4 regions of the Mesorhizobium calcicola genome follow, and region 1 is predicted to be linked to each of the others. Evidence: predicted binding sites of a transcription regulator. Region 1 holds the regulator's gene; each other region holds the start of a gene.
The links. The regulator HrcA, encoded in region 1, represses chaperone genes, less so after heat shock. The targets are predictions, from matches to a motif close to GTTAGCACTCNCNNNNNGNGAGTGCTAAC.

Region 1 (5,598 bases):
TCCAGATTTCCTCGGCCGTCGTCGTGCGGTGGATTTCCGGGTTGGCCGGGTTTTCGAACTGCTGCGGGATGATCGCATTGGGGATCGTCGCCGCCAGTTCGTCGGCCTTGGCGATCGCGCCTTTCATGCCTTTCGGACCTTCGGTCAGCACCAGCTCGGCGCCGAGCAGCGCCAGCATCTTCCTGCGCTCGATCGACATCGTTTCCGGCATGGTCAGGATCAGCTTGTAACCCTTGGCGGCAGCGGCGAAGGCAAGCGCGATGCCGGTGTTGCCGGACGTCGGTTCGATCAGCGTGGTCTTGCCGGGAGAAATCTTGCCGGATGCCTCAAGCGCCTCGATCATCGCCACGCCGATGCGGTCCTTGACCGAGGCGATCGGATTGAAGAATTCGAGCTTGGCGATGAGGTTGGCGACGATGCCCTTTTCCCTGGCGAACTTGTCGAGCCGCACCAGCGGCGTGTCGCCGATCGTATCGGTGATGGAATCGTAGACGCGGCCGCGACCGGGCACGCGGGCAGGGGTGACGGGCTTGTTCATTGGTTTTGCTCCCAGAACTTCAGGCAAGTGAGAATTTCAGGCAAGTGGAGGACTTCAGGCAAGTGGCATTGCAGCCGGCAAGATAGTGCCTTCGGTCGCGCAAGATAGACTGTCGGCCGAAAATATCGAGTGGGACCCGTGTCTAAAACACCGGGCTCCCGGAAAAGCATTTCCCGGGAAAGCCTGTCCCTGGAATCTTTTGGCCGAAAGGGGCCTACTGACGGGCGGCAATCGCCGCCGCTGCCCCGACCATGAAGCCGGCGGCGGTGCGGTTCAGCGCCTTGAGCGCGCGCGGCGACTTCAGGAACCAGCGCGCCTTGGCCGCCAGCGCCAGATAGGGCACCAGCACCACCAGGAGCACGACGATCGTGAGCGCGACGAGAATGCCGTAATCGGCCAGCGTGATCGTCTTCAGGTCGACGATGGTCGGCGTGATGGCCAGATAGAAGATCATCGTCTTCGGATTGCCGAGCGTGACGGTCAGGCCGGCGATGAAGCTCGACAGCAGCCCGCCCTTGCCCTTCTTGGCCTCGACCGTTTCGGGCGTGATGCCGCCGGTCCAGAAGCGCCAGCCGAGGAAGGCAAGGTAGGCGACGCCAAGCCATTTGATGGCGAGAAAAACCATGCCGAAGGTCTGCGCGACGAAGGCGAGGCCGAGCACCACGGCGGTCAGATAGGTGAGGTCGCCGAGCATCAGGCCGAAGGACATGGCCAGCGACGAGCGGAAGCCGGAACCCAGCGCCCGGGCAACGAGTGCGGTGACGCCAGGACCGGGAATGGCGGCGGCGATGCCGAGAGCGGCACTGTAGGCGAGGAAGCCGGTGAGGGTCATGGTTACGGCCTTGCGCCCGACGCTGTTGCGATGGCGCCTTATGACACAAGGTCAGCCGGGCGTGAATTGCCTGAAGCCGAATTCGATTGCACCACGCCGCCTGCGGATTTGCGGTCAGGAGCGGCCGCCACTATAGGTGACCCGCCAGATGGTGCCGTTGCCGTCCTCGGTCACGATCAGCGCGCCGTCCTGGGCCACCGCGATGCCGACCGGTCGTCCCCACACCTCGCCATTGGAGACGACGAAGCCGGTGATGAAATCCTCGTACTCGCCGGTCGGCTTGCCATCCTTGAACAGCAATCGGACTACCTTGTATCCGGTTCGGTTGCCGCGATTCCATGAACCATGCAGGGCCACAAAAGCATCGCCCTTGTATTCGGCTGGAAAACCGGAACCGAGGGCCAAGTCTTTTCCGTCGTAGAAGGCGATGTTGAGCGGCGCCGAATGTGCCTGGAACAGCACATCGGGAATGGTCGCCTTGCCGGCAAGGTCGGGGCGTTCGCCCTTGTGGCGCGGATCCTCGTTGTTGCCGATATAGTACCAGGGCCAGCCATAGAAGGCGCCGTCCTTGACCACGGTCGCATATTCGGACGGCACATTGTCGCCAAGCGCATCGCGCTCGTTGACGACGCACCACAGCGCGCCGGTCGCCGGCTGGACCGTCATGCCCGAACAGTTGCGCAGGCCGGTGGCGACGATGCGGCCATTCTTGCCGTCAGGGTCGAAGGCCAGCACGTCGGCGCGGCCATCCTCGGACCCCCAGGCAGCACCCAGCGGCTTCGACTTCGCCCAGGCGTCGAGGCCGCCATCCGGCTCCTTTGTCATGTCCTGCGCGACATTCGAGCCCGAGCCGACCGACAGATAGAGCGTCTTGCCGTCCGGCGAGAACACGATGTCGCGGGTCCAGTGATGATTGGAAGGGATGTTGTCGACGACAGTCTCCGGATCGCTGGCGGCTTTCAGGTCGCCATTGCGGTAGGCAAAGCGCACGATGCTGTCGCTGTTGGCGACATAGACCCATTGCGGGTCATTGCCCGGCGGATAGAAGGCGATGCCATAGGGCTGGTTGAGATCGCCGGCAAAGATGCCGTCCTCGGCCGGTTTCGCGCTGCCCTGGGCGAGGCGATAGACGCGGATCTGGTTGGCTTCGCTGTCGGCGACGAACAGGTCGCCGTTCGGCGCGGCGCGCACGACGCGCGGATTGTCGATGCCCGACGCGATCAGCTCGGCCGAAAAACCCGGCGGCAGTTTCGGCTTGGCGTCTGCCGGCCTGTCGGCGAGGCCGGCGCTGTTCGATGCGGATTTGGTGACATAGGGCCTCGGCAGGTCTTGCGGCTTGATCAGGCGGCGCACCCCTGGCCTGTCGGCACGCCAGTCGCCGAAGGCAGCCGCACCTCTCAGCACCGGCGGCTCCGCCTGCTGTGCGAATGCCGCGGTCGTGAGAAACAGTGCTGCGGCAATCGCCGGCCCGGCCAATCGGATCATTTTGTCCTCCACCTGGTCGCGAAGGAAATCAACGGCCTGTTTGTTCCTCGGTTCCGCCTCACACGAGGAGTTGAGGTGAAACGGTTTCCAGTCTCAGCTGCCGGCGGCGTAGAAATCGTCGTCGAGGCGCTTTTCCAGTTCGACGAGATCGGCCGGCAGCGGCAGGCCCATGGCGCGCATTTCCCGCAGTTTTTCGCGCAACTGCTCCTGGATTTCGTGCTGGTCTTCCGGCTGGTTGATCATCTCTTCCAGCAACAGGCTGATCCGGGCCTTGAATTCTTCGAGCGCCATTGTTTTTCTCCTCAGCCGTAGGATCGTCGATTGGGACCCAGGGTCAGGGCCGGCATCACCTGAATATCGACACCTCAGCGCAGCATGCGGGAAATCAGCTGCGCCGTATAGTCGACCATCGGCACGATACGGGCATAGTTGAGTCGGGTCGGGCCGATGACGCCGAGCGCGCCGACGACGCGGGCATCCTTGTCGCGATAGGGCGCGACCACCAGTGACGAGCCCGACAGCGAAAACAGCTTGTTTTCCGAACCGATGAAGATGCGCACGCCCGATCCCTGTTCGGCGAGGTCAAGCAGCTGGATCAGCCCGTCCTGCGTCTCCATGTCCTCGAACAGATGCCGCAACAGTTCGATGTCGGCCTGGGCGGTGACGTTTTCGAGCAGGTTGGCGCGGCCGCGCACGATGAGCCGCGCCGGCAGGCCGCTTTCGGCGCCCGCCCACACAGCCAGGCCCTTCTCGACGAGATCCTGCGACAGCGTGTCGAGCGCCGCCCTGGTCTCTTCCTTGATGCGGGCGATCTCGACCCGCGCCTCGGCCAGCGTGCGGCCGCGGATATGGGCGTTGAGGAAGTTCGAGGCCTCGTGCAGCTGCGAGACGGTGATGCCGGCGGGCAGCTCGACGACGCGGTTCTCGACGTCGCCATTTTGCGACACCAGCACCGCCAGCGCCTTGGTCGGCTCGAGCTGGATGAATTCGATATGCTTCAGCGCCACTTCGTTCTTGGCGGCCAGCACCAGGCCGGCGCCGCGCGACATGCCCGACAGCATCTGGCTGGCCTCGGTCAGCATATGTTCCAGCGTGGCACCCGAGCCGGACGCCCGCACCTGCGCCTCGATGGTGCGGCGCTCCTCGTCCGAGAGGTCGCCGAGTTCCATGAAGGCGTCGACGAAGAAGCGCAAGCCAGCCTGCGTCGGCAACCGGCCGGCCGAGATGTGCGGCGCGTAGATCAGGCCGAGATGTTCGAGGTCGCTCATCACGTTGCGGATGGTCGCCGGCGACAGCGAGGACGGCAGGATGCGCGACAGGCTGCGCGAACCGACCGGCTCGCCGTCCTTCAGGTAGGAATCGACGATGCGCCGGAAGATGTCGCGCGAACGCATGTCGAGCGACTGCAGCGCGGGCGACAGCAGACTGGGTTCGGCAACTGTCTTGGTCATTGCGCCAAAAACCTCCGGCCCAAGGATATAGACTCCACCATGGCCCGCGCAACCCGGTGTCTGAGCCAGATCACCCCAGTGTCTGTCTCAGATCACCCGGTGTCTGTCTCAGATCATCCGGTCGCTGTATCGGATCGCCGGCCATTTTCCTTTGCGCCACGCGCCCCATGTGGTTACAAGCCGGCCAAGAATCCGAAAAATGACGGGAAAGAAGCCTGAATGCGCCCCTCCAAACGCCAATTCGACGAAATGCGCGCCATCTCCTTCGAGCGCGGCGTCTCCAAGCATGCCGAAGGCTCGTGCCTGGTGAAGTTCGGCGACACGCATGTCCTGTGCACCGCCAGCCTCGAGGAGAAGGTGCCGGGCTGGATGCGCAATTCCGGCAAGGGCTGGGTGACGGCGGAATACGGCATGCTTCCGCGCTCGACCGGCGAGCGCATGCGCCGCGAGGCTTCCGCAGGCAAGCAGGGCGGCCGCACGCTGGAGATCCAGCGGCTGATCGGCCGCTCGCTGCGCGCCGTGGTCGACCTGCAGGCGCTGGGCGAGCAGCAGATCACCGTCGATTGCGACGTCATCCAGGCCGATGGCGGCACCCGCACCGCCTCGATCACCGGCGGCTGGGTGGCGCTGTATGACTGCCTGCGCTGGATGGAAGCCCGCCAGATGGCCAGCGTCGCCAAGGTGCTGAAGGACCATGTCGCGGCGATTTCCTGCGGCATCCATGACGGCCAGCCGGTCATCGACCTCGATTATCTCGAGGATTCCTCGGCCGGCACCGACGCCAATTTCGTCATGACCGGCAAGGGCGGCATCGTCGAGATCCAGGGCACCGCCGAGGGCGAGCCCTTTTCCGAAGAACAATTCGCCGCCCTGATGGGACTGGCCAAGAAAGGCATCCAGCGCCTGGTCAGCCTGCAGCAGATGGCGGTGGCTTGATTTTTGGTTTGAGTTGACGAGGTTGGCGATCCTTCCCACCCCCCTCTGGCCTGCCGGCCATCTCCCCCGCAAGGGGGGAGATCGGCTGTATCGATCGTTTTCGCCAATCGCTGACTTTTCAAACTGGAAGCCGGCATTGACGCTTCCGATCTCCGCCCTTGCGGGGGAGATGCCCGGCAGGGCAGAGGGGGGTGCTTCGTGACTCCCTCAGCAATTCTGGAATCAGCTCTCTACGTCACAGATCTGGCCGCCGCCGAGAGCTTCTACACCGGCGTCCTCGGCCTCGACCTGCTCGGCAAGGTCGACGGCAGGCACCTGTTCTTCCGCTGCGGGTCCGGCGTGCTGCTCATCTTCAA
Region 2 (5,598 bases), on a different contig from region 1:
TCAGAACGCCGAAGGCGCCAAGCGCGACGCCGATGGCATGCATCATCTCCTGATCCCCTGCCCGCTTGAAGTCGCGGAGTTTGCCAAGCCCGTCGACGATCTGCACCGTTTCAAGCTGCGTGTGGTAGGCGCCGAGCGTCGGTCCCGAGCCGTGGGTGGCGGTGCCGAGCGCGCCACCGATCGCCTGGCGGTCGATGTCGCCCATATTGGGCAAGCCCTGGCCGATGCCTTGCAGGATGTGCATCAGCGAGCCGAGCCGGGTCCCTGCCCGTACGCGCGCCTGATGTTTTTCGGCGTCGTGCGAGACCAGCCCTTCCAGTCTCTCCAGGGACAGGATCGTGCCCTCGGATTTCACCAGCGGCGTAAAGGAATGACCGGCGCCGACGACGCGGACCGGGCCAGGTGCGGTGCGAACGAGATCCCCGAGTTCGCCGGCATCGGTAGGAGTGGCGATCAGCTTCGGCTCGGCGCTTACATAGCCCGACCAGTTGCTCCAGGATTTCGACATGTTGTCCTCCGCTCAGGCGACGGCGCGGCGACGCCGCGACACGAGGATGAACAGGCCGAGCAACGCGACACTGGCAGCGGCGCTGGCGGCGGCAAATTCCGGCACCGGGCGAAAATCCTTGCCGTCGATGAGCAGCGACGCCGCGATCGGCCCGATCGCCAGGCCAAAAAGCTGCGCGGCCGGCACCAGCAGCACGGCGGTGCGCGTCTCGTCGGCGGTGATCGCCAACCGGATCTGGTAGGGCACGATGAACAAGAGAATGAAGCCCATGACCAAGGCGGCGACCCAGAATGTCGCAAGACTCGGTCCGCTGGCGAGAACCAGGGAGCTGACGAGCGCGACGGCGCCGATCGCCGCGATGGCAGTGCGGTAGTCGATGCGCGCCTCGAACACGGTCGCCGTCATCGCGCCCAGGACCTGCACCGCGAGGCTGGCCGAGACGATCAGGCCGACGGTGCGGCCATCGATGCCGAATTGTGCGCCAAGCGGCTCCAGAAAGGCCCAGACCGCACCGAAGAACATGAAGTAGCAGAAGACCGACAGCAGCGCGGTGGTCGAAGGAACCGTCAGCACATTGGCCAGATCCTCTTCCTTCGGCAGGTCGGCATAGTCACCGGGGACGATGAAGGCGACCGCCAGCGACGCGATGCAAACAACGGCAAGAACGATGAAGCCGCCTGCCGATCCGGCCGCCGGGATGACATAGAGCGCCAGCAGCAGCGCAAGCGCGCACTGCGCCAGGGTCTGCATGGTGACGAAATAGCCGCCGATGCGCTCGGCGCGGCGGGAGCGAGCGATGAGTTCGGTGGCGACCGCCACAAGGCCGCCCTCCGCGAGGCCGGCCAGGGCGCGCGCGGCAATCAGCGTGTTGGCACTTGCCGTGTAGGCCGTCCATACATTCGCCAGCGCCAGCAGGAGCAGGAGGACCGCACTTTTCCAGCGCATGTTGTGGGCCGAAAGCAGCATCGCCACGATTGCCGAACCGATGGCAATGGCGATCATCTCGGCGGTGGCGACCAGCGCCAGTTCATCGCCGCTGACATGACCCTCGGTGTAAAGGGCGCCGAGCAGCACCGGCTGCAGGCCAAGGATGAGCAGACCGACCGAACCGATCCATAGGGCCGACGCGAGCTGTCCGCCGGTCGGATTGCCGACCAGCCAGTCGCCATTGCCAGTGTGCCCGGCATTTGTCGAAGTCAAAGGCGCCTCCCAACGTCCTTGCCGCGCGGCAAAAAAACTGACAACCTGTCAGCATTTCAGAAACTGATACTTGATCATATTTTTTGTCAACCGGAGTTTGGGAAACTCCTGCGAAAGATCGGTGCATGACGGAAGCAAGGCGAACAGCCACCGAACCCAGGCGCAAGCCCAAGCAGGAGCGCAGCCGCGAGCGCATCGACGCCATCCTGTCGACCACCATGCGGCTGATCGGTGAGAAGGGCATCGACGCCGTCACCATGAAAGAGGTCGGCATGCTGGCGGGCGGACCAATCGCCACCGTCTATCACTACTTCCCCAACAAGTCGGCGATCCTGGCGATGCTCTATGAGCGCTTCTCCGAGGTCAGCCGGGCCCGACTGACAGCGATCATCACCGACGTCCGCGAGGCCAAGGATGTGATCGTGGCTGCCGACCGGCTGCTTGACGACTATCACAGCCGCGTCGCCGGCGATCCGGCCATCCAGGATCTGCAGAACGCCATCCAGGCCGACAAGGCGCTCAAGAATCTCGACATCGCCGAGACCCGGCATCAAGCCAAAATGTTCTGCGACCATGTCATCGCCCTGCTCGAACCCGAGAAGCGCGAGCAGTTCGAACGCATCGTTCTGCTGATCTTCCAGCTAGCCGGTGGTGTGGTGCGCCTGGCGCTTGCCGAGGGCGAAGCGGAAAGTCGGCAAACCATCGAGGATTACCGGTCGATCATCCACACCCAACTGCGGCTCTTTCTCTAAGCTCCGCTCGCTTCGCCATCGCGTCGTCTGCTTGGGTTTCATTGTTTGCCGCAGGTTCTTGCCGCAAAACCGGGGAACACTTTTTTGCGGAACCTGTTCAGCGGTCGCGGCGACACTGCCCCATGCGAATTTCACGCGTTTGCGCAGCGTGTCGCGCCTTGACTCTGGCAGACCAGCGGCCTATTTCAGCGCCACGTTAGCACTCGCCATTGGTGAGTGCTAACCATATGTCCGGCGCCGCCGGACGGAGGAACTGTTCTCACCGTTCTCATCGAGGAAGAAAAAATGGCAAAGTCGAAGTTCCGCCCGCTTCATGACCGCGTGGTCGTTCGCCGGGTCGAATCCGAATCCAAGACCGCCGGCGGGATCATCATCCCCGATACGGCAAAGGAAAAGCCGCAGGAAGGCGAGATCATCGCTGTCGGTTCCGGCGCTCGTGACGAAGCCGGCAAGCTCGTCCCGCTGGACGTCAAGGCCGGCGACCGCATCCTGTTCGGCAAGTGGTCGGGCACCGAAGTCAAGCTCAATGGCGAAGACCTTCTGATCATGAAGGAATCCGACATCATGGGCATCATCGGCTGATATCAGCACCTTCCGTCAACTGAATTCCCGGGCTCAATCCAGGCCCCTGCCAGGAGTTAAAAATGGCTGCCAAAGACGTAAAATTCTCCCGTGATGCTCGTGAGCGCATGCTGCGCGGCGTCAACATCCTCGCCGACGCGGTGAAGGTCACTCTCGGCCCCAAGGGCCGCAACGTCGTCATCGACAAGTCGTTCGGCGCCCCGCGCATCACCAAGGACGGCGTCACCGTCGCCAAGGAAATCGAGCTTGAGGACAAGTTCGAAAACATGGGCGCGCAGATGGTCCGCGAAGTTGCTTCGAAGACCAACGATATCGCCGGCGACGGCACCACGACTGCGACCGTTCTGGCGCAGTCGATCGTCCAGGAAGGCCACAAGTCGGTTGCCGCCGGCATGAACCCGATGGACCTGAAGCGCGGCATCGATCTGGCCGTGACCGAAGTCGTCGCGGCGCTCGGCAAGGCTGCCAAGAAGATCAAGACCTCCGAGGAAGTTGCCCAGGTCGGCACGATCTCGGCTAATGGCGACGAGTCGGTCGGCAAGATGATCGCGGAAGCGATGCAGAAGGTCGGCAACGAGGGCGTCATCACGGTTGAGGAAGCCAAGACCGCCGAGACCGAACTCGAAGTCGTCGAAGGCATGCAGTTCGACCGCGGCTACCTCAGCCCCTACTTCGTCACCAACGCCGACAAGATGGTTGCCGAGCTCGAGGACGTCTACATCCTTCTGCACGAGAAGAAGCTCTCCAACCTTCAGGCCATGCTGCCGGTTCTCGAAGCCGTCGTGCAGACCTCGAAGCCGCTGCTCATCATCTCGGAAGACGTCGAAGGCGAGGCTCTGGCCACGCTGGTCGTCAACAAGCTGCGTGGCGGCCTGAAGATCGCCGCCGTCAAAGCGCCGGGCTTCGGTGATCGCCGCAAGGCCATGCTGGAAGACATCGCCATCCTCACCGGTGGCCAGGTCATCTCGGAAGACCTCGGCATCAAGCTCGAGAACGTCGGCCTCAACATGCTCGGCCGCGCCAAGAAGGTGTCGATCTCCAAGGAGAACACCACCATCGTCGACGGCGCCGGCAAGAAGGCCGAGATCCAGGGCCGCGTCGCCCAGATCAAGCAGCAGATCGAAGAGACCACCTCGGACTATGACAAGGAGAAGCTGCAGGAACGTCTCGCCAAGCTCGCGGGCGGCGTTGCGGTGATCCGCGTCGGCGGTGCGACGGAAGTCGAAGTCAAGGAAAAGAAGGACCGCGTCGATGACGCCCTCAACGCGACCCGCGCGGCCGTGGAAGAAGGCATCGTTGCAGGCGGCGGCGTTGCCCTGCTGCGTGCTTCGGCCAACATCAAGGCCACCGGCGCCAATGCCGACCAGGCTGCTGGCATCAACATCGTTCGTCGTGCGCTGCAGGCTCCGGCCCGCCAGATCGCGGCCAACGCCGGTGCGGAAGCATCGATCGTTGCCGGCAAGATCCTCGAGAACAAGGGCGCGACGTTCGGCTACAACGCCCAGACCGGCGAATATGGCGACATGATCGCCATGGGTATCGTCGACCCGGTCAAGGTCGTGCGCACGGCTCTCCAGGATGCGGCCTCGGTCGCCGGCCTGCTGGTCACCACCGAAGCCATGATCGCGGAGGCTCCGAAGAAGGAGTCGGCTGGCGGCGGCATGCCTGGCGGCATGGGCGGCGGCGGCATGGGCGGAATGGGTGGAATGGATTTCTGATCCAGCCAATCTGGCTAAGCTTACGGAAAGGGCGCCGAAAGGCGCCCTTTTTGTTTGCGTGGAACGTTGCCCCCCGCGTTCGATCGGCCTCAGACGGCAGCATCCGTGCGTTGCCGTGCCTCCGCAACCAGCACCGCGCCTTCAATCAGTGCCGCGACCTCGTCGGCGACCGCCTGTAACGGAGCGCGGTCGCGAGTGGCGCGCGCGATCACCATCAGCCCTTCAAGCGACGATTCGACCAGCAGCGCCAGAGCATGTGCACGGCGCTCGGGCACCCCCGCCCTGGCGAAAGCCTGTTGCAGGAGGCCGATCCATTGCTCGAAGGCCGACCGGCACAATTCGGCCAGTTCCGGCACATCGGCCGGTGAATCCAGCACCACGGGTGCGATCGGGCAGCCGAGCGTGAACTGGTTCTCCTCGAGCATATGTCCGACCGCCTGGTAGATATGGTGGACGGCCACCGCCGGATCCCGCTCGGCGGCCAGTACCTCGCCCAGCCTTTGCGTCACCTTGTCGACGCTGTCACGCGTCACCTCGACGACCAGCTGGTCCTTGCCGCCGGGAAAATGGAAGTAGAGCGAGCCGCGCGGCGCGCCGCTGGCGTTCAATATGTCGTTGAGCGAGGTGCCATGATAGCCGCGCTGCCTGAGCAGCAGCGCCGTCGTCTCGAGTATGCGGGTGCGGGTGTCGTTGGCCATGTCAACCTCTGTCAGCAGCAATCATTATAGGCCTTGCATCAAATATGACAATCGGTCTACATAATATGTAGATCAGTCTACATACCTGAGGAAGCCGACATGCACAGCTACCGCCTTGAAGGGTCCGGCGGGACCGAATG
Region 3 (5,598 bases), on a different contig from region 1:
CAATTCCAGGAAAAGTGTGAAACGGTTTTCCGTCCGGAATTGCGTCAAAACAAAGAGTTAGAGCAGTTCACCCGTTTCCGTGAAACGGGTGAACTGCTCTAGCGTCAATTCCGATCGCCGCGAAGGTCGGAAGAAGATGCCCTGTGCGGCAGCACGGCACGTCCATCGAACCGTGCTGCCTTGATCAAGAAGGGTAAAATCCATTAGCCGGCGGGTTTGTACGCGCCAGCAGCCTTGTTGGCAGCCGCGAGCACTGCCTTCATGTCGAGTTCTTCCAGTACAACGAGCTCGGTCAGCGAGCCGCTCGCCCGCACCGCAAGGGTTAAGCCCATCCCCGCGGACTGGTCCGGCACCTCGCCATTGACGACGACGTCATAGATGCCGCGCGTGAACATCAAGCTGGTCACCGTGCCGCCAACGCTTTCAAAAAGCGCCTTGACCGCAGCTTGCCTGTCCGAACCTTGCATCAGTCCCTTGGCGGCATGAGGCGCATAGTTTGCCATTATGGTCACTTTCATGGCTATTCCTCCAAATGTCATTGTCTCGTGGCTGCCCGACAATTCGAGCGGCACCGAGTGATTTTTTTCGGTAGCGATTGCAGGCGCCCTTGGACGCCCAGGCAGCCAAGGGCCACTGCCCGCAAAATATGCGCTGTAGCTAATATAATGACAATACCGGACACGCCGATACCGACGACAGGACGTGCCTGGCTGGACCACGCTCGGCCGGAGCGATGGGTTCGCGCGGCTGACGCGCGATGTGGTGCTGGCGCTGTGTGGACGGCAGCGGCGGCGCCGCAGGTTCACATCGGACGCTTGGGTTCGCTCTTTGATGGCGTTGCCGTATCGGAATCGGATTTCTTGTGCTTGTCAGCGGCAATCCTGCGGATGCGGTCGAAGCGGCTTTCCTCGGTGATTTCGGTCGTAACGACCGTCTCTGGCTTCTGCACGAACGTGATCATGGATCCGTCTCCTGGGCTAGAGGCCTGCGCGCCGGGGGAGACCGCCCCCGGCGGTAGTCGTCCCGATTCTTTTAGAAGAACCGGCGTGGCAGATTCAGGTCAGGCCGAGTCGAAAACGGTGGATTCCGAGAACCGGAGCGGAGCGTACTTTTCGTACGTGAGCACCGGAAGCACAGGAAACCGCCGTTGCAGGCCGGCATCACCTGAATCTTTAGTAGCCGCCCATGCCACCGCCGCCACCGCCCGCAGGTGCGGCATCCTTGGCCGGGATATCGGTGATCATGGCTTCAGCCGTGATCAAAAGGGCCGCGATCGAGCCGGCGTCCTGCAGTGCGGTGCGCACCACTTTCGCCGGGTCGACGATGCCCGCCTTGATCATGTCGACATAGACCTCGTTCTGGGCGTCGAAGCCCTGATTGTGGTCCTTGCTGTCGGTGAGCTTGCCGACGACGATCGAGCCTTCGACACCGGAATTCTCGGCGATCTGGCGGATCGGCGCTTCAAGCGCCCTGAGCACGATGGAGATGCCAGCGGTGACATCTTCGTTGGCGCCGGTCAGGCCGGCAAGCGCCGACCTTGCGCGCAGCAGAGCCACGCCGCCGCCGGGCACGATGCCTTCTTCGACCGCCGCACGCGTCGCATTCAGCGCGTCGTCGACTCGGTCCTTCTTTTCCTTGACTTCCGACTCAGTGGCACCGCCGACGCGAATGACGGCAACGCCTCCGGAGAGCTTGGCCAGCCGCTCCTGCAGCTTTTCCTTGTCATAGTCGGAGGTGGTCTCCTCGATCTGGCCCTTGATCTGGGCGACGCGCGCCTGGATGGTTGCCTTGGTGCCGGCGCCGTCGATGATCGTGGTGGTGTCCTTCTCGATCAGCACGCGCTTGGCGCGGCCGAGCATCTCGAGGGTGACGTTTTCGAGCTTGATGCCGAGATCCTCGGAGATCATCTGGCCTGATGTGAGCACCGCGATATCTTCCAGCATCGCCTTGCGGCGATCGCCGAAGCCCGGCGCCTTGACGGCCGCGACCTTGAGGCCGCCGCGCAGCTTGTTGACGACCAGCGTGGCGAGCGCCTCGCCTTCGACGTCTTCCGAGATGATCAGCAGCGGCTTGCCGCTCTGCACCACCGCTTCGAGGATCGGCAGCATCGCCTGCAGATTGCCGAGCTTCTTCTCGTGGATGAGCACGTAGGGCTCTTCGAGCTCGACGCGCATCTTGTCGGCATTGGTGACGAAATAGGGGGAGAGATAGCCGCGGTCGAACTGCATGCCCTCGACGACGTCGAGTTCGGTGTCGGCGGTCTTGGCTTCCTCGACAGTGATGACGCCATCATTGCCGACCTTGTCCATCGCCTTGGCGATCATCTCGCCGACGCTGGCATCGCCATTGGCAGCGATGGTACCGACCTGCGCGATCTCGGCCGACGATTTGACCTTCTTGGCCCGCGCCTTGATTTCCCCAACCACGGCGGTGACCGCCTGGTCGATGCCGCGCTTCAAATCCATCGGGTTCATGCCGGCGGCGACCAGCTTGGCGCCTTCGCGCAGGATCGAGGCGGCCAGCACCGTGGCGGTGGTTGTGCCGTCGCCGGCGAGGTCGTTGGTCTTCGAGGCCACTTCGCGCACCATCTGCGCGCCCATGTTCTCGAACTTGTCGGCAAGCTCGATCTCCTTGGCGACGGTGACGCCATCCTTGGTGATGCGCGGCGCACCATAGGCCTTGTCGATGATGACGTTGCGGCCCTTGGGGCCGAGCGTGACCTTCACAGCATTGTTGAGGATATCGACGCCGCGCAGCATGCGGTCGCGCGCATCAGTGGAGAATTTGATTTCCTTGGCAGACATTTTTTTATCCAGTTCGAATTTGGAGTGGATCAGTCGCCGCGCGGAGCGCGTGGCGCTCCAGTCAGGCGGCCTTCTTGGCTTCAACGGCCTTCTCGATGACGCCCATGATATCGGCTTCCTTCATGATCAGCAGGTCCTCGCCGTCGATCTTGACCTCGGTGCCCGACCATTTGCCGAACAGGATGAAGTCGCCGGCCTTGACGTCGAGTGCGATCAGCGCGCCGCTTTCGTCGCGCGCACCCGGGCCGACGGCGATGACTTCGCCTTCCTGTGGCTTTTCCTTGGCATTGTCGGGAATGATTATGCCGCCCTTGGATTTGGTATCGCCTTCAGCGCGACGAATGACAACGCGGTCGTGGAGTGGCCGAAATTTCATGGGAACTTCTTTCTGGGGCCGACACAGGCGGCCACGCCCCTCCTATATAGGCGCGTTGGCACTCGATAGATAGGAGTGCCAAAAATTATTCGCGGCCGGAATTAAATATTCAAAAGTATTATTTCGGGACCCGGTTTCGTGGTATCGCCGATTGGTCAAATAATTCAAAAAATTGAATTTTGCCGATTGAGTGCCTATTTATCGGACAAGTTCGTTTTCACGATTTCAGGCACAAGGGAGATTTCTTCGATGGCCGAAGGCAATCAGACGATCATGGAAAAAGCTGAAGCCCGCTTTGTCGACAAGCAGAAGAAAACGGCGGAGCGCAACAAGGCAACCGCCGAGTATATGTCCGAGGCTCGGGCCAGGGAGATCAAGACGGCGAGGCTGAGGGAGCTGCGGCTGGCCAAGGAAGAGGCCGACCGCGTCGCCGAAGAGCTGAATCCGACACCGAAGAAGAAGCGGGTGGTCAAGAAGGCCACCGCGACCGAGGTGAAGACATGAGCCTGACATTCCCAAACCGCAGCCGCAGCTATGACGAAGCCGGCAAACGCATTCGCTTCGTCGGCCATGACGGCATGTTTCAGATTTCCTTCTCCGTCGCCGCCGATGCCATGACCAGGATGCAGCCGGCAACCGCGGCCAATGAAGCCGGCTACCTCGCCACATTCGACACGCAGAGCAGCGCCATCCGCGACGTGGCGTCGAAGGCCTACGACCGCACCCACAAGAGCATGTATGTGCTGACGGCCGCCGATTTCGGCTGATCAGCCTAAGGTCTGTTGAGGTTCAGGTCAGGCCAAGTCGGAAATGTTTCCGAGAACGTACTTTTCGTAGGTGAGCACCGGAAGCACAGGTGTCAGCCATTTGCAGGCCGGCCTCACCTGAATATCAACAGACCTTAATGCATGTCGCTCAAAAATGACCCCGGTTTTGAGACGACGACATGCACGGAAACGAAGATCAAAGATCCATCTTCTCGACCATCGTGCGTATCTTTTCAGCTTTTTCAAAATGGTCGAGGCGGTGGGTTCTGATCCACCATTCGGCGGCTTCCATCAAGAGTTCGGGGTCGTCGTTCCTGTTGGCGAAGAACGCATAGAACGACAGGCCGACGCCAGGCCCTTTCTCGGAAATCTTGCGGTCTCAGACCTCCAGTATCTTCTGCTTCAGGCTGGCTCTCACGGGAATCCTCCGGTTTGCGGTGCGGCGGGCTCTTTTGCCAGTGGCAAGGCGCTGCCCTCGGACAGGGTCAGGGCTTGCGCTCCGCCCGCTCCCGGCGCTTGACGTCGCGGACATTCATCTGCACGACCATGTCCTCGGCCTCACGCGGATCCATCCCGACCATCACCTTTTGCCGGATCACGGCAGGCTGGCCGGTGAAGACATCGACGATGGTCCAACTCTGGGGAAGCACCATGCGCAGCGTGTAGCGATTGGCCATGCCGGTCAGCCCTGCATCATGAAAAACACCGCGGCCAGGATCAGCACCGTCCAGGCGATGATCGACAGCTTCAGCACCATGCCGCCATGCACGGCCAGAAACTCCCGCAGCCGCGACGCGACACCTGCCGACGAGACCGGCGCCGTAACAGTGGCGACAGGCGCCTTGACGCCAAGTTTTCCGAACACAGGCAGCAGCGACGGTTCACGCACGAAAATGACCTCGAATGTCGGGAAGGAGCCGGAGCAAGGAAGCTCGCTTGCCTTCATAGCACCCTTTCGCAAACGCCTGCATGCCAAATACAGATACGGACTGCATTGTTGAAAGATTCGCAGGCCCCCCCGGCGGCGCCGTACGACAAGCTGCAGCTTAGCCCTCAGGCCGCGGCACTGCGGCCTTTCGCGGCGCCCTCCAGCTTGAATATCCGGAACGTGTTGCGCCCTGCCGCCTTGGCGGCGTAGAGCGCAGTGTCGGCCCGCATGAACAGGTCGCATGGCGCGACCGCGTCGGCGAAGGCGATGCCGATCGAGGCGCCGAGCCGGAGCGACTGGCCGCAGGCCGCGACCGGCTTGCCCATCGCCTCGATGATGTGGCGCGCCAGGCCGGAGACCGCGCCGCGGTCGAGATGCGGGCCGAGCAGCACCGCGAACTCGTCGCCGCCGACGCGCGCCACCAGATCCGCCTCGCCGCATCCATCGGCAAGCCGTTTAGCCGCCTCCTTCAGGCATTCATCGCCGACAACATGGCCGAACGTATCGTTGACGGCCTTGAAGCCGTCGAGATCGATCAGCAGCAGCGCGCCAAGCGGGCGACTCTCGTCCACATGCGCAAGCCGCGCCTGGAAGCGGCCGCGGTTGGCCAGGCCCGTCATGACGTCATATTCGGCAAGATAACGCATCCGGTCCGACAGGATCTTCTCCTCGGTGATGTCCTGCTTCATGCCGAAGATGCGCACGGGAACGCCATCCTCGCAC
Region 4 (5,598 bases), on a different contig from region 1:
ATCGTGAGACCGGTAATTTTGCTGGGATAGTGTCTACAGGGATTGGCAGCAAGGTCCGATCCAACACGGTCGTTTTCGTCATGGACGCGACGATCGAATGGATTACCTCGATCAAGGGGCGGAATTTACCCCAGCAAAATTACCGGTCTCCCCCCGAGGATGGGCCGAACGCCTTGCCAGGAAACTCAGGCTCCGATGAGATAGCAGGGCTCCGAAAGCTCACGGCTTCGGAGCAGGTAAGGTACCGATCCGCATCGGCGCCACTCCATTCACCGCACGGGCGCCAACCGGCCCCCGGTTATCCCTCCACTTGGACTTCTTTCCATGCTCGTTGCGCAGATTAGCGACTTCTATGTCCATCCCGTTGGCCAAATGGTATATGCTGGCATCGACACCAATGCCATGACGCGGCGCGCCATTGCCACGATCGCTGCCCTGGACCCTGTTCCCGATTGCGTCCTCGTCACGGGCGATCTTGCCGATAGCGGGGGCCTGGACGAGTACGCTCTCGTGGTTGATATCCTGTCCCGTCTGGCAATGCCGGTATTCGTCATTCCGGGCAATCACGACCGGCGCGAGACGATGCGCGACGGCCTCGCCGCGGCCTATCCCTATCTGCGCCAAGCTGAGGATTTTCTGCATTACGTTGTCGAGGATTTTCCAGTTCGGCTCATCGGCCTCGACACGGTGGTGCCGGGAAAGGTCGGCGGTGCTATCTGCGCCGCACGAGCGGCTTGGTTTGCCGATCGTCTCGCTGAAGGCGACGGTCGCCCGACGCTGGTCTTCATGCATCACCCACCCTTCGTTACCGGTGTCAGCGGGATGGACGCGACGATGTGCCGAACCGACAGCGCATTCGCGGGGCTTGTCGAAAGCCATCCTGAAATTGAATGCGTGGTCGCCGGCCATCACCATCGCCCCATCACCCGTCACTGGGCCGGCACGGTCGGCTTCGTTGTGCCCGGAGTGGCGCATCAGCTGGCGCTTGATCTTCGCCCGGGCCAGCCCATCCGATTTATCCTCGAGCCTCCGGGCTTTGCGCTCCACGCCTGGTCGCCCGAGACCGGCTTGGTCTCGCATGTCGCGCCAATCGGCGACTACGGACCGAGTCGCGATTTTTAGCTTTATTCCGGTTGTTCGTGGAAGCTCGAGAAATGAGCCGCTGCTGCTGGCCTCGGCGGAAGCGGAGGCCGGAACGCGCATCCAACCAGCGCCGTAGTGAGGGTCCGGAGGCGGCGTAAATGCAACGGAAGCGCCGCGCCGGCTGTGCCGGCGTTCGCCCTCGCCTCGCCTGCAGCGCAAATAGCGCTGCTGGCTCGCCCAGGTTCGGTCATCGTCAATCACCAGATCACGCACGATCAGCACGGGAAGGAGCCGGTGAGCGCCAGCGCAGGGTTCGGCGTCGTTTTGGCCTTCGGCCCATTGGTGCTCAACTGGCTGGCAATCCGCAATATCGATGTTGTCGCCTGGCTGGCGAGCTTCTGATGCGCACGCCGTTCCACCCCCCGGTGCGAGGAACGGGAGAGCAACAAGGACGGCGACGAAATAGCAGGGCGGTACAACCCGCCCCAACCGAAGCGCGTTCTCGACGACATGGTTACTGTGACAAGACGAACAGGTTATAAGGCTATCAGGCAGCAGACTGGTTGAGGAACGCCCACCGTCATGAAGCCGATGAACGAAGAGCACCTCGCGGTTCTACGCAGGCACATGGTCGAGGTGATTGCAATCCATGCCGACCTTGCAAGCGAAGAACTCGGCAAGGCGACGCTCGATGAGCGGGTGATGGCAGCGATGCGGCGGGTGCCACGGCATCTCTTCGTTCCAGCCGTGGTCGCGCCTTATGCCTACCAGGACATGCCGCTGCCGATCGGCTTCGATAAGACCGTCTCGCAGCCCTTCATCGTCGCTCTCATGACCGATCTCCTTGCTCCCCAACCGCACGAGGCAGTGCTCGAGATCGGCACCGGCCTGGGCTACCAAACCGCAATCCTCGCGGAACTCGCCTCGCAGGTTTGGAGCGTCGAAATCATCGAGGAATTCGCAAGCGATGCCGAGGCTCTCCTGCAGGGCCTCGGCACCTCCAATGTCGGCATTCGTGTCGGAGACGGGTCTCGCGGCTGGCCTGAGCACGCCCCATTCGACAAGATCCTGATCACGGTGGCGGCTGAGCCGACGCCGCCGGCTTTGCTTGAGCAGCTCAAGCCAGGGGGGCGCATGGTTCTGCCTGTGGGATCTGAAAAAGTACAGTTGCTGACTATCATCGACAAGGTCGCGGCAGGGCAACTCAAGACTCGGAAACTCATCCCAGTTCGGTTCAGTCGGCTCGAAACGGTCTAATGAGGGGTGCAACTGCGCGGAGCTGTGCTGGAAGATCAGGATAACGCGCGCCGCATCGATCACACGGCCGCTAGATGGCATCGCCGATCTTTTGACATCCATGGCGCAACGCTAACTCGTCGAGCACGCCTGCAGCCGCCGGTCGCAGCCGCTGGCGATCATGCCGGCGCGGTCGTAGTGCGCGCTTCTCAAAGACCCTTATCCAGCCTGTTTGCCTACCAGAGGGCAAATGGGTCGCTCATCTCTAAAGGTCGAAGGAAGGGACCCCTGATTGGCTGTTTCGCTGGTTCGGCTACCATCCTGACGACGCACAGCCTGGACCGTTTTTGAGATGGCTTCCGCTCAACTTGTTGGACGGACCGGTTCTTGGATCGAGCGCAATCCGCAACACTCCGCCATCGGGCCGGGTAACTTCGATAATGGTTTCGACACGGACAAACTGCGATCCTACGGAGTAGCCAGGCGCCAGGTCATGCCGGAAGTCGTACACTGGAGCCACAAGGGCCCCAACGACCGGGCGGAGAACTCGCATCGGCCCGGCCTTCGGCGGTTTCGAAGCTAAACTGCCACTCCCTTGATCCCTCTGCCCCGGCCAGCAATGGAGCCGGGGCACTCCAGTACAGACTCTGCCCATCGATCGGCACGGACTCCGGACCGACATCGTCGAACAGCCGCGCATTTGACCGCGTTCGCCAAATTATGGCCGGATCTTTGCGAAGCCTCCACATCTGCGTGAACGAAGCCCTCCAGGCATCATCGTGATTGGACTTCACGATCCGTTGGAGTCACGCTGGCTGCAGGCATAAGAAGGATATGGGTGGACCAACTATCGTCCGAATAGGAGGCCAACATGAAGCACCAAACGATCGAGCAACTGCAGATCGTCGCCGAGATCGATCAGGCCTACCCGCGCCAGACCATGTCGCGCAGCGAACGTCTTGAACGCTGGGCGGAGCTCCTCGAACGGAACCCTGACCGGCGCCTCTCGACGCTGCCTCAGACTGAGTACCAGCCGGCTAATGCGCGCGCGATCATGCGCGGCCACGACACGCCGATTTCGATCGCTTTCGAGGATCCTGTCCTGCGCGCCGCCGGGTTGGAAAACGACAACTACGGCGAAGCGAAGCGGTTCTTCGAACTGACCGACAGGCAATTGCATGAGATCATCTGCTATTGCCATTTCGGCGCGACGGTGAACGCCGCAACGGCCGCCCGTCACATCCGTGCGGCGATTGCAGGGAGACAGCCCGGCATGTTCGCTCGGATGCGTGAGGCGTTCGTCGGATAAAGCCGGCGCCGTTTCGCAGCATCATTTTTGAAGCGGCTCGCATGGAAAGCCGCCGCCGCAGCGCAGGCAAGCGCTCCCCACGCGGGAAGGCTGCGTTGCATGAGGGATGGTGCCGTCATGATTATCCAAGGTCCTTTTCGAGAGCGGCGGCAAGGTCTGCTGGGCTGAGCTGCACCATCTGTTGCGCCGAACTCTGCAGGGCGATTGCCGGCAGGTGAATGAACGCGCCGACGCGTCGCCAGGCAAGCCTGGAAAATTTGGCACTCCTATCATTCGAGTGCCAAAGGGGCTATGTTAAGTGTTGCAGTCGCTCTATGTGCGGCGGCAGAAAGAACCCCAATGAAATTCCGACCACTCCACGACCGCGTCGTCATTCGGCGCGCGGAAGGCGATACCAAATCCAAGGGCGGAATCATCATTCCCGACACCGCCAAGGAAAAGCCCCAGGAAGGCGAAGTGATCGCCGTCGGCCCAGGCTCACGTGACGAGAGCGGCAAGCTGATCCCGCTCGACGTCAAGGCCGGCGATCTCATCCTGTTCGGCAAATGGTCCGGCACCGAGGTCAAGATCGACGGCGAGGATCTCCTGATCATGAAGGAGAGCGACATTATGGGCATCGTCGAGAAGACCAAAGCGGGCAAGAAAGCCGCCTGACCGGGCGATTTGCGCTCTCCTAATTTCTAGACTGAACTGGACGTAAGATCATGTCTGCCAAGGAAATCAAATTCTCCACCGATGCCCGTGACCGCATGCTGCGCGGTGTCGAGATCCTCAACAATGCTGTGAAGGTGACGCTCGGCCCCAAAGGCCGCAATGTCATCATTGACCGCGCCTATGGCGCGCCGCGCATCACCAAGGACGGGGTCGCCGTCGCTAAGGAAATCGAGCTTTCCGACAAGTTCGAGAACATGGGCGCGCAAATGGTGCGCGAAGTGGCCTCGAAGACCAACGACCTTGCCGGTGACGGCACCACCACCGCCACGGTGCTGGCCGCTTCCATCCTGCGCGAGGGCGCCAAATTCGTTGCCGCGGGCATGAACCCGATGGACCTCAAGCGCGGCATCGATCTTGCTGTGGCTGCCGTGGTGAAGGACGTTCAAGCCCGGGCCAGGAAAGTCAAATCTTCGGACGAGATCGGCCAGGTTGGCACGATCGCCGCCAATGGCGACGCGTCGGTCGGTGCCATGATCGCCAAGGCGATGGACAAGGTCGGCAATGACGGCGTGATCACCGTCGAGGAGGCCAAGACCGCCGACACCGAACTCGACGTCGTCGAAGGCATGCAATTCGACCGTGGCTATCTTTCTCCCTATTTCGTCACCAATGCCGAGAAGATGCGCGTCGAGCTGGAGGACCCTTACATCCTCATTCACGAGAAGAAACTCGGAAATCTGCAGGCGATGCTGCCGATCCTTGAAGCCGTGGTGCAAAGCGGCAAGCCGCTGCTGATCATCTCCGAGGACGTCGAAGGCGAAGCGCTGGCGACCCTTGTGGTCAACAAGCTGCGCGGCGGCCTGAAGGTCGCGGCCGTCAAGGCGCCGGGCTTCGGCGACCGTCGCAAGGCCATGCTGGAAGACATTGCGGTGCTCACCGCCGGCCAGATGATTTCCGAAGACCTCGGCATCAAGCTCGAGAACGTCACCATCGACATGCTCGGGCGGGCCAAGCGCGTGCTGATCGAAAAGGACACGACCACGATCATCGACGGCGCCGGCGAAAAAGCCACCATCCAGGCGCGTGTCCAGCAGATCAAGTTGCAGATCGAGGAAACCACCTCCGACTACGACAAGGAGAAACTCCAGGAGCGGCTGGCGAAGCTGGCTGGCGGCGTTGCCGTCATTCGCGTCGGCGGCGCGACCGAGACGGAAGTCAAAGAAAAGAAGGACCGCATCGACGACGCGCTGAACGCCACGCGTGCGGCGGTGGAAGAAGGCATCGTTCCGGGTGGTGGCGTGGCGCTGCTGCGCGCC

Region 2: a site for HrcA is predicted at 2,656-2,684, ahead of groES (co-chaperone GroES). Genes of this name have one in related genera too.
Region 3: a site for HrcA is predicted at 3,235-3,263, ahead of ACFSQT_RS16050 (co-chaperone GroES). Genes of this name have one in related genera too.
Region 4: a site for HrcA is predicted at 3,885-3,913, ahead of ACFSQT_RS31540 (co-chaperone GroES). Genes of this name have one in related genera too.

What each region holds. Positions count from the first base shown of each region.
Region 1 is NZ_JBHUGY010000020.1:186,270-191,867, forward strand. Features, by position in the region: gene cysK (cysteine synthase A) at 1-538, opposite strand, end outside; gene ACFSQT_RS12940 (LysE family translocator) at 753-1,370, opposite strand; gene ACFSQT_RS12945 (PQQ-dependent sugar dehydrogenase) at 1,485-2,855, opposite strand; gene ACFSQT_RS12950 (hypothetical protein) at 2,949-3,146, opposite strand; gene hrcA (heat-inducible transcriptional repressor HrcA) at 3,221-4,306, opposite strand; gene rph (ribonuclease PH) at 4,526-5,242, shown strand; gene ACFSQT_RS12965 (VOC family protein) at 5,441-5,598, shown strand, end outside.
Region 2 is NZ_JBHUGY010000001.1:48,585-54,182, reverse strand. Features, by position in the region: gene ACFSQT_RS00330 (D-arabinono-1,4-lactone oxidase) at 1-508, opposite strand, end outside; gene ACFSQT_RS00325 (MFS transporter) at 521-1,708, opposite strand; gene ACFSQT_RS00320 (TetR/AcrR family transcriptional regulator) at 1,834-2,460, shown strand; gene groES (co-chaperone GroES) at 2,746-3,042, shown strand; gene groL (chaperonin GroEL) at 3,105-4,760, shown strand; gene ACFSQT_RS00305 (TetR/AcrR family transcriptional regulator) at 4,850-5,458, opposite strand; gene ACFSQT_RS00300 (zinc-dependent alcohol dehydrogenase family protein) at 5,558-5,598, shown strand, end outside.
Region 3 is NZ_JBHUGY010000026.1:5,949-11,546, forward strand. Features, by position in the region: gene ACFSQT_RS16035 (GYD domain-containing protein) at 204-518, opposite strand; gene ACFSQT_RS16040 (hypothetical protein) at 803-961, opposite strand; gene groL (chaperonin GroEL) at 1,173-2,804, opposite strand; gene ACFSQT_RS16050 (co-chaperone GroES) at 2,866-3,180, opposite strand; gene ACFSQT_RS16055 (hypothetical protein) at 3,430-3,684, shown strand; gene ACFSQT_RS16060 (DUF1488 family protein) at 3,681-3,947, shown strand; gene ACFSQT_RS16065 (DUF6500 family protein) at 4,144-4,317, opposite strand; gene ACFSQT_RS16070 (hypothetical protein) at 4,433-4,624, opposite strand; gene ACFSQT_RS16075 (hypothetical protein) at 4,630-4,893, opposite strand; gene ACFSQT_RS16080 (diguanylate cyclase domain-containing protein) at 5,001-5,598, opposite strand, start outside.
Region 4 is NZ_JBHUGY010000057.1:58,483-64,080, reverse strand. Features, by position in the region: gene ACFSQT_RS31560 (phosphodiesterase) at 325-1,122, shown strand; gene ACFSQT_RS31555 (protein-L-isoaspartate(D-aspartate) O-methyltransferase) at 1,666-2,340, shown strand; partial or broken gene ACFSQT_RS31550 (IS6 family transposase) at 2,771-2,896, shown strand; gene ACFSQT_RS31545 (hypothetical protein) at 3,191-3,628, shown strand; gene ACFSQT_RS31540 (co-chaperone GroES) at 3,968-4,282, shown strand; gene groL (chaperonin GroEL) at 4,333-5,598, shown strand, end outside.